2 regions of the Paenibacillus sp. JL3B1040 genome follow, and region 2 is predicted to be linked to the other one. Evidence: a T-box and tRNA genes for the amino acid it is inferred to sense, from the RefSeq annotation. Region 2 holds a T-box; the other holds one or more tRNA genes.
What was found. A T-box is a leader RNA that pairs with one kind of tRNA and senses whether it is charged. The one in region 2 lies ahead of tyrS (tyrosine--tRNA ligase), so its partner is inferred to be a tRNA-Tyr.

Region 1: it encodes a tRNA-Tyr, which carries the amino acid that the T-box ahead of tyrS (tyrosine--tRNA ligase) is inferred to sense. The anticodon was not compared.

Annotation. Positions count from the first base shown of each region.
Region 1 is NZ_CM169317.1:4,836,016-4,841,149, forward strand. Features, by position in the region: gene sufC (Fe-S cluster assembly ATPase SufC) at 1-392, opposite strand, end outside; gene ACZF99_RS22155 (MarR family transcriptional regulator) at 373-894, opposite strand; gene ACZF99_RS22160 (FAD-dependent monooxygenase) at 1,142-2,023, shown strand; tRNA gene ACZF99_RS22165 (tRNA-Leu) at 2,617-2,700, opposite strand; tRNA gene ACZF99_RS22170 (tRNA-Leu) at 2,722-2,807, opposite strand; tRNA gene ACZF99_RS22175 (tRNA-Cys) at 2,819-2,892, opposite strand; tRNA gene ACZF99_RS22180 (tRNA-Gly) at 2,905-2,979, opposite strand; tRNA gene ACZF99_RS22185 (tRNA-Gln) at 2,985-3,056, opposite strand; tRNA gene ACZF99_RS22190 (tRNA-His) at 3,080-3,155, opposite strand; tRNA gene ACZF99_RS22195 (tRNA-Trp) at 3,187-3,260, opposite strand; tRNA gene ACZF99_RS22200 (tRNA-Tyr) at 3,267-3,352, opposite strand; tRNA gene ACZF99_RS22205 (tRNA-Thr) at 3,356-3,431, opposite strand; tRNA gene ACZF99_RS22210 (tRNA-Phe) at 3,456-3,531, opposite strand; tRNA gene ACZF99_RS22215 (tRNA-Asp) at 3,550-3,626, opposite strand; tRNA gene ACZF99_RS22220 (tRNA-Met) at 3,661-3,734, opposite strand; tRNA gene ACZF99_RS22225 (tRNA-Val) at 3,776-3,851, opposite strand; tRNA gene ACZF99_RS22230 (tRNA-Glu) at 3,943-4,014, opposite strand; tRNA gene ACZF99_RS22235 (tRNA-Ser) at 4,037-4,128, opposite strand; tRNA gene ACZF99_RS22240 (tRNA-Asn) at 4,196-4,268, opposite strand; rRNA gene ACZF99_RS22245 (23S ribosomal RNA) at 4,391-5,134, opposite strand, start outside.
Region 2 is NZ_CM169317.1:3,537,716-3,542,849, forward strand. Features, by position in the region: gene rpsD (30S ribosomal protein S4) at 1-506, shown strand, start outside; gene tyrS (tyrosine--tRNA ligase) at 609-1,862, opposite strand; T-box leader at 1,931-2,208, opposite strand; gene ACZF99_RS16035 (transglycosylase domain-containing protein) at 2,381-5,134, shown strand, end outside.

The sequences.
Region 1 (5,134 bases), 1.3 Mb from region 2:
AGCCCTTTCATTTTGCTCTCCATTTCACGGATAAAACGGATTAGGGAGATCTCATCGCCTTCTTCACGCCGTGCATTGATGGCGCTTCTGAGAAAGTCCGAGTTCGTTACGCCGGCAATTTCACTAGGGTATTGCATCGCGAGAAACAAGCCCGCCCGGGCACGCTCATCCACCTCCATCTCCAGAAGGTCTTCATTGTCCAATGTCACCTTGCCGTCCGTAACTTCGTATTTGGGATGGCCCATTAAGGCCGAAGCCAACGTGCTTTTTCCCGTCCCATTAGGCCCCATGATCGCATGAATCTCGCCGCCATGAATCTCCAGTGTGAGCCCTTTTAAAATCTCTTTCCCTTCAATCTTGGATCCTAAATCCTCAATCTTTAAGGTCGTCATTCTCCCTAACTTCCCTTCCGTAGAGTTGTTCGGCGCGCGCCAGCAAATCACTCATAAATTTTCCGATCGTCTGTAACTCCGTCTCAGAATAGGATTCGATAAATCGGTAGAACCCCTCTTCTTTCTCTTGATGCAGCTTTTTATGCAAATGATAAACACGTCTACCTTTATCCGTTAAGCTAAAATAAATCTCCTTCCGATTGTTGTTCCGTTGACTTTTCATAATAAAGTCCGTTTCCAGCAGCTTTGAACAAATATTAGTAATGCTTGCTTTGGACAAATCCATTTTCTTCACAATTCCGGTATGGTTTATAGGTTCATAATCACCAATGCAATCGATAACGTGCACACTTGTAATATTGTTTGAAAGCATGTCGATTTGGTGCTCTTTGGCTTGTTGCCGAAACAGGTCAATTTCATGTTCCGTATATAACTCGTTCAGATGCAGCATTTTTATATACTGCTCGTAAAGATGACCCTTAAAGTCATTTTGAAACTCCAATTTCGCAATCCCCCTCTCTTGTTGTTAGCAGACCAAGTTCAGTGACCGCACCAGACTGCGATCCTTTTTTGTTCAGTACTGAACAAAATCAATCTTAGCATAACCGATAATGATAATCAATATCAATTGAAATTAAAAATTTATGTCCTCAGGACGGAAGGCGATCCGGATGAGGGGATGTCGTTCTATCTGATTTGGCCCCTAGAGTGTCCTATCCCAAATTACAGATAAAGGATTGGGCAGCATCATGCCGATCAATGATCATATCCATCGAGTCTTGATGATCGATATGGAGAGACGTAACATCTCTAAGGATGAGACCGTTACATTGGAAGAGTTTCGTTCATCGCTCATCCGTACGACCAGAAGCGATCTGGGATTGAACGATGTGAAGTGGATGTCCCGTTTCGGAAATGCGACGCGGCAAGCCGGACGCTATCGGAATGGTCGCTTGTTCTTGGCGGGAGATTCGGCGCACATTCATTTTCCCGCTGGTGGACAGGGAATGAACGTCGGCTTACAGGAAGCGATGAACTTAGGCTGGAAGCTTGCAGGAGCAATCAAAGGCTGGGCCACGGACTGGCTATTGGACAGTCATGCCGAACGTTTTCCATGGAATACGGCCTTGCTACGGAATACCGAGGTCCAGACCCTGCTTCTGGACGTGACTCCTCCCATCACGGAACTGCGAAGCATGCTGGCTAATCTGATTCAAATACCGGAGGCTAATTATCAAATCGCTGCACAGATTTCCGCCCTGGATGTACATTATGCACCCGACGCCGAAGCACCTTCCCATCCCTTGAACGGGAAACGATTCAAGGATCTCCGCTTAAAGCTGAAAGATGGACAATGGATGAACTCCTATCCGCTTCTGAACAAAGGTACTTTTCTCCTGTTACATCTCCATTCTGATGAACAGAATAGCGGTCAATGGGAAACGTATAGCAACCTTCAAGTTGTACATGTTTCTTTGGCTGAGGCTGACGCGGATTGGAACGACGTCCACACCGCGTTGATTCGGCCGGATGGACATATTGCCTGGGCGATTCCTCTATCCGATCCAGATCCAAGGCAAACCATAAATGAAGGAATCACTCGCTGGTGCGGAAATATTACGGATTATTAATTCGTTTAAGGTGTGCAACTGCCTTCCCATTAGGTGAACTTTCATTTGGGGTGTCTGAATGAACTAAAATCACGGTACGCTGCACTCAAAAAAAACGCAATGTTCCCGATGAGTATGAAAATACCGCTCAAGCGTTATTCAACAACACTTAGGCGGTATTTTCATTTCTGAGAAAGATATACGGATGCTGAAATTTCATAAAAATCTCTAAGAATTTATTCACTTGTTCCATCTCTGATTGTGACAGTTTGGACTGTAGGAGTCTAAGTCCCTCAACCATCCATTCCGAACATCTTGCACAAAACCAGTTACTAAGCCCAGTTCACTCAACATTTTGCCCTTGTTTTAAAGAAGCACAACATGCGACACATCCGTTTTCATGATCTTCGCCATAGCTGCGCAACATTGCCTTTAAGCAATGGCGTCAGTATGAAGGAAGTTCAAGCGTAGCCGGGACATATTGGTCTACATCAAGTATCTATTCTCACTTGGAGTACCGTTCCAAGGTTTCTTCAGCCAATACAATGAATGCAGTCATCAAAATATAAAAAAAGTTCATTAGAATTAATCTAATGAACTTTTGATTATTAAGATGGTACCGGTGAGAGGACTCGAACCTCCACGGGTCTCCCCACTCGATTTTGAGTCGAGCGCGTCTGCCATTCCGCCACACCGGCATGTATTAAATTGTTCAAAAGTGCGGAAGACCAGACTTGAACTGGTACGGTAGTCACCTACCGCAGGATTTTAAGTCCTGTGCGTCTGCCGATTCCGCCACTCCCGCGAAACAAATCATGGAGGCGCCACCCAGACTCGAACTGGGGATAAAGCTTTTGCAGAGCTGTGCCTTACCACTTGGCTATGGCGCCATGATATAAAAATGGAGCGGACGACGGGAATCGAACCCGCGACCCTCGCCTTGGCAAGGCGATGCTCTACCGCTGAGCCACGTCCGCTTATACTGGGGATATAGGATTCGAACCTATGCATGACGGAGTCAAAGTCCGTTGCCTTACCGCTTGGCTAATCCCCACTATATTTGATTGTTAAAGTAAATGGGGCGATCGATGGGACTTGAACCCACGAATGCCGGAGCCACAATCCGGTGCGTTAACCCCTTCGCCACGACCGCCATAATATGAAGTTCACTATCCTAGAAAATGTGGCAGGGGCAGCAGGAATTGAACCCACACCAAAGGTTTTGGAGACCTTTGTTCTACCTTTAAACTATGCCCCTATAAACTGGTGGAGGCTGATGGATTCGAACCACCGAACTCGTCAGAGAACAGATTTACAGTCTGCTGCGTTTGGCCACTTCGCTAAGCCTCCACGTGGTGCCGGCGAGAGGACTTGAACCCCCAACCTACTGATTACAAGTCAGTTGCTCTACCAGTTGAGCTACACCGGCTCTTCAACGAACGATTACGTTGAATGGTGGCTCGGGACGGAATCGAACCGCCGACACGAGGATTTTCAGTCCTCTGCTCTACCAACTGAGCTACCGAGCCTTATTATATTTACTTAAATGGCGGAGCCGACGGGATTCGAACCCGCGGTCTCCTGCGTGACAGGCAGGCATGTTAGGCCTCTACACCACGGCTCCACACTTGGATAATGCCATCCTCATTCGAGGATAATTGCGGGGGCAGGATTTGAACCTGCGGCCTTCGGGTTATGAGCCCGACGAGCTACCGGGCTGCTCCACCCCGCGTCAGTAAGAAGAAAATCTATTCACTTCTGTAGTAAGTGATATGGTGGAGGCTGAGGGGATCGAACCCCCGACCCTCTGCTTGTAAGGCAGATGCTCTCCCAGCTGAGCTAAGCCTCCAAGGGAAAAGACAAGTTTTATTGTACCAGATAACCCATGCACAAATCAAGTCAATCCATCAAAATCAACTCGAAATGAATGAAGAAAGATATGACCCGTAGGGGATTCGAACCCCTGTTACCTCCGTGAAAGGGAGGTGTCTTAACCCCTTGACCAACGGGCCATGCTTTAAAACAGAAAGATAATGGCGGAGAGAGAGGGATTCGAACCCTCGAGACGCTTGTGACGCCTACACGATTTCCAATCGTGCTCCTTCGGCCAACTCGGACACCTCTCCAAATATAAGATCCCAAGAAGTAATGAAGTGCATCTCAGAAGTAGAAACCTACTTCCTGGGACTTTGACTCCCCGAACAGGACTCGAACCTGTGACAACTCGATTAACAGTCGAGTGCTCTACCGACTGAGCTATCAGGGAACATTATAAACTTTTCAAGGTTTAATCCTTGAAAACTGGATACGAAACTTCATTTGCGTGTTAGTCTCCGCAAGTGCTCGGATCGGCTTGTTCAGCCTGACGCCACTTTTTGGAGGTGATTTTTGGATAAGCCCTCGACCGATTAGTACCTATCAGCTCCATACATTGCTGCACTTCCACCTCAGGCCTATCAACCTCGTCGTCTTCAAGGGGTCTTACATACTGGGAAATCTCATCTTGAGGGGGGCTTCACGCTTAGATGCTTTCAGCGCTTATCCCGTCCGCACTTAGCTACCCAGCTGTGCTCCTGGCGGAACAACTGGTGCACCAGCGGTGCGTCCATCCCGGTCCTCTCGTACTAAGGACAGCTCCTCTCAAATTTCCTACGCCCACGACAGATAGGGACCGAACTGTCTCACGACGTTCTGAACCCAGCTCGCGTACCGCTTTAATGGGCGAACAGCCCAACCCTTGGGACCTACTTCAGCCCCAGGATGCGATGAGCCGACATCGAGGTGCCAAACCTCCCCGTCGATGTGGACTCTTGGGGGAGATAAGCCTGTTATCCCCAGGGTAGCTTTTATCCGTTGAGCGATGGCCCTTCCATGCGGTACCACCGGATCACTAAGCCCGACTTTCGTCCCTGCTCGACTTGTCAGTCTCGCAGTCAAGCTCCCTTTTGCCTTTGCACTCTGCGAATGATTTCCAACCATTCTGAGGGAACCTTGGGGCGCCTCCGTTACTCTTTAGGAGGCGACCGCCCCAGTCAAACTGCCCGCCTGACACTGTCCCCGCACCGGCTTACGGTACCAGGTTAGAACTCCGATACGATCAGGGTGGTATCCCAACGGCGCCTCCACCGAAGC
Region 2 (5,134 bases):
CGGGACAACACGGCGCTAACCAACGCAGAAAAGTAAGCAACTACGGAGCACAGCTGCTCGAGAAACAAAAACTGCGCCACATGTACGGCTTGGGCGAGAAGCAATTCCGCACCCTCTTCGAGAAAGCGCAGCACATGCCTGGTATCGCGGGCGAAACGTTCATGTTCCTGCTTGAAAGCCGGTTGGACAACCTCGTTTATCGTCTGGGCTTCGCGAACTCCCGCGCCGGCGCGCGTCAGCTCGTATCCCATGGCCACGTCACCGTGAACGGCAAGAAAGTGGACATCGCTTCCTACCGCGTGAACATCGGCGACGTGATCGGTCTTCGCGAAAGAAGCCGCGGCCTTTCCTCGGTGAAAGAAGCCTTGGAGAACCGTTCGCATCTTCCGGCTTACCTGGAATTCAACGACACGGCCCTGGAAGGCAAATACATCCGTTTGCCGGAGCGTTCCGAGCTGTCGCAAGACATCGACGAGAAGCAAATCGTCGAATTCTACAACCGTTAAGATTGATCAATGCCAAACCGGCCAAGTCGTTATCGACTTTGGCCGGTTTTTTCGTGTTAATAAAGAGAACCCCTAACCAATCGTTTCGGGGTTCTTTTCATATTAATTGATTTGCAGCTTGGCGAATTTGCGTTTGCCGACTTGGACGATCTCTCCGCCCGCCAGTTCCACTTCCGCGTTCGGATCGCTGATCTTCGCTTCGTTCAGCTTCACCGCGCCCTGCTGGATGCTGCGTTTGGCTTCCCCGTTGGATGCGGCGAATCCGATCAGCGTCAGCAGCTTGATCAGGCGGATTTTCCCATCCTCCAGTTCCGCGGCAGGAATCTCCTTCTCCTCGATATCCTCCGGCAGCGCCCGCTGCTGGAATACGGTCACGAAATGCTCCTGGGCTGCATCGGCCGCTTCCTGGCCATGGTACATCCGGACCAGCGTGTGGGCGAGTCTCATCTTGGCGTCGCGCGGATGGACATCCCCGGATTTAAGGCCCTCGGTGAGTGCGGCCAATTCTTCCAGGGACAGGTCCGTCACGAGCTCGTAGTATTTCGCCATCAGCTCGTCCGGCACGGACATCGCTTTGCCGTAAATTTCGTTGGGCGCCTCGTCGATGCCGATGTAGTTGCCGAGGCTTTTACTCATCTTCTGTACGCCGTCCAAGCCTTCGATGATCGGCGTCATAATCGCGATTTGCGTGTCTTTGCCATATTCTTTTTGCAGCGTCCGGCCCATGAGCAGATTAAACTTCTGGTCCGTTCCCCCAAGCTCGATGTCGCTTTCCAGCGCCACCGAATCCATGCCCTGCATCAGCGGGTAGAAAAACTCGTGGATGCTGATCGGCTGCCCGCTCGTGTACCGCTTCGTAAAATCGTCGCGTTCGAGCATGCGCGCCACGGTCACCTTGGCGGATAACTTCACCACATCGGCAAACGTCATCGGGGCCAGCCATTCGGAGTTGAAATTGACCTGGGTTTTGGACGGGTCTAAAATTTTGAAAATTTGCTGACGGTACGTTTCCGCGTTCCGTTGTACGTCTTCTTCGGTCAACTGCTTACGGGTTTCCGATTTTCCGGTCGGGTCGCCGATCCGCCCCGTGAAGTCGCCGATAATCAACTGCACCTGATGCCCCAGCTCCTGAAATTGGCGCAGCTTCTGCATCACCACCGTATGGCCGACGTGAATGTCCGGCGCGGAAGGGTCCAGCCCCAGCTTCACCTTAAGCGGCTTGCCGGTCACAACTGACTTGATCACTTTCTGCTTCAATTCATCCTCCGGCACGATCTCCACCACGCCGCGGGAAATCACCTGAAGCTGGCGTTCAACCTCGGCTTGCTGCGCCGCGCTTAATTCTTCCCACTTCATTGCTCTTACCTCCATCCAAATTGTTCAGTACACCTATGAAAATGAACGCAAAAATGCTCCTTCCCATCCCAAGGGACGAGAAGGAGCACTCGCGTTACCACCCTAATTAAAACCGCTGCCCGGATCTCGTCCATGATGGTGCGAGCGAACCGTGCACGGTTTTCACTTCATTAACATAACGGGGGACCCCGGTACCGGACTACTGGCGCATCGGCATGTTCCCGCGCGTTCCCCCGGACGGCTCCAGACGGTATTTCAAAAGGGATCCGCCCATTCGGTTCACAGCGACCACCGATTCTCTGAGCGGCGGGATTCCGCCTTCTACTGAGTCTTTCCAAGCCTTTTGTCGATATGCGATTTAAAATAATATATAACATAGATGCATTTGCAAAGTCAAACCTACGAAAACTAGGTCATAAGCATGAACAAGGCTCTACAACACGCCAAAATGCGCTGAAAAAACATCCAAATCCCCTTTTTTATGCTATAATGTTGCTGTTTATAAAGGAGGATCATGCATGGATCATGAGAACGACAAAAACTCCGGCAAGCTGCGGCGCAACAACCGGAGCGAAAAACCCGCTAAACCCGCCCGAAAGCGCAAAAAAGGCCGGATCGCCTGGGCGATAACGGGTTGGCTCGTTCTGTTTGGATTTGCCGGCGCGCTGTTTGTCGGGGGGGCCGTATTCGGATACGTATCCTCCATCGTCAAGGACGAACCGGTACGGTCACGCGCCGACATTGAAGCGAAAATCAACCATAATGAAATGACGGGCTTCGCCTATTTCCGTGACGGTCAACCGATCGGCCAGCTCCGCTCCGAAGAGGACCGACGCCCCGTCACTTACAAGGAGATCCCGCAAATCGTACTCGATGCGGTAATCGCCATCGAAGACAACCATTTCGAGGAACACATCGGTATCGACTTTAAGGGCACGCTGCGGGCGGTCAAGCAGCGGTTGCTCAAGGAAGACGTGCAGACCGGCGGCAGTACGCTGACGCAGCAATTGGCGCGCCGCGTGTTCCTGAACCTGGATAAGACCGAAGACCGGAAGGTCAAGGAAATGCTGCTGGCGCTTCGGCTGGAGCGTTTTTTATCCAAGGAAGAAATCATCACGGCTTATATGAATAAGGTTCCTTTCGGCAACGGTTCGAACGGCTATCAGGTATACGGCATCAAGGCCGCCGCGAAGGGCCTCTTCAACATCAGCAATCTGGCGGATCTGAACATCGCTCAAGCGGCGTATTTGGCCGGTTTGCCTCAGCTCCCTTCCACGTATTCCGCTTTTAACGGCAAAGGCGAATTCAACGAAGAGGCCTTTGGTCGGGCCGTGAAACGTCAGCAGTTGGTGCTGCAGCGCATGCTCGAGGAGAACAAAATCACGCAGGCGCAATATGACGAAGCGATGGCATTCGACATCAAGGGTTCGCTGGCCAAAACGACGAAGAAGGCTTACGACACCTTCCCGTATCTGATGCTGGAGACGGAACGGCAAGGCGCGATCGTTATTGCGATGCTCAACAATCCGGAGATGACCAAAGAGGAAGTCGCCGCCAACACGCAAATCCTTGAGGAAGCCCGGCAGGAGCTGCTGACCGGGGGGTACCGGGTCTACACGACCATCGACAAGAAGGTCTACAACTCCATGCACAAGGTGTCGGACAACGCCGACAATTTCTCGCCGTTCAGCGAGAAGAAAGGTCTGGAGCAAGTCGCTTCGATGATGATCGACAACAAGACCGGCGCGATCCTCGGGATGATCGAAGGACGCGACTTCTACACGGAGCAAATGAACTATGCAACGCAGATGAAACGGCAGCCGGGCTCCACGATGAAGCCGATCGCCGCTTATTTGCCGGCCCTCGAAGCCGGGCTCGTCCAGCCGGCCAGCATCATCGACGATTCGCCGATGATTTTGAAGGACTACCAGAAGGGCTTCCATATTCCGGTCAATTCCAGCGGCGGTTACAAGGGCCTTGTGACGGTGCGGACCGCGCTGAACGAATCGCGGAACATCCCGGCGCTTCGGGTGTTCAACAACATCGTCGGCATCGACAAAGCCTGGGATTTCTCCAAGAAGCTCGGCATCACAACGCTGGAGGACGAGGATTACAGCGCCCAAACCGGCGTGCTCGGCGGCTTGAAATATGGCGTCACCGTCGAGGAACTGACCAACGCATACAGTGCCATTGCCAACGGCGGGAAGTTTACCGATGCTTACATGATCGAGAAAATCACCGACGCCAAAGGGGATATCGTATATAAGCATAAGGTCGAACCGAAGCAGGTATTTTCCGAGCAAACGGCTTACCTGATGACCGATATGCTGCGCACCGTCATCAAGGACGGCACCGGCAAATCGATCAAAAGCGATTTCAAGAACTATGGCAAAATCCCGGTCGTCGGCAAGACCGGAACGACGCAAAACTACGCCGACGTCTGGTTTATGGGGTATTCGCCGGACGTCACGCTGGGGGTATGGATCGGCTACCGCGAACCGGTCAATACGCTGTCGGATGCCGGCAAATCGCGGGCGCGGAAAATCTGGGCGCTGATCATGAACGAAGTGACCGAAAACGAGCCGGAGCTGTTCGCGGCCGAAGCGTTTACCAAACCGGACGGCATCGTGAAGAAGACGGTGTCCGGTTACAGCGGCAAACTGCCAACCCAACTGACGCAGCAGGCCGGCAAGCTGGTTACGGATATTTTCAACGCCAAATATGTGCCGACGGAGCCGGACGACGTCCTGATCCGGGCCAAATACGTGACGTATGAAGGGGTCAACTACATTCCGCTCGAAACGACGCCTTCCGATATGCTGCGCGAGAAGGTCGTGGTGAAACGCGAGACGCCGATCAAAGTGCTCAAGGAACAGTTGGAGAAGGCGTTCGCCGGCATGTCCGGCGGCCATAAACCGCTGAGCTTCTATATGCCGAAGGATGCTGGTGAGGATGCGCCCTACAAACCGGATCCGCGCGTCGACGACGGTCAACCGCCGGCTCCTCCGGCGAATGTCGCCTTGTCGGGCAGCGGTGGGGCTACCAAGATTACATTTAGCGAAAATACGGAGAAAGACGTCGTCGGTTACCGATTGTACCGCGCGGATGACGGCGTGACGTTCCAGTACACCGGGAAAGCGGCGCTGGTCGGCGATTCGGCTGCAATTACGGACGGCGGCTCGGCCGGCATCGCTACCGCGTATTACGTCACGGCAGTCGACGTGGCCGGCAAGGAATCGGCGCCAAGCGCGATCGTCAGCGCCTTTGGCGGC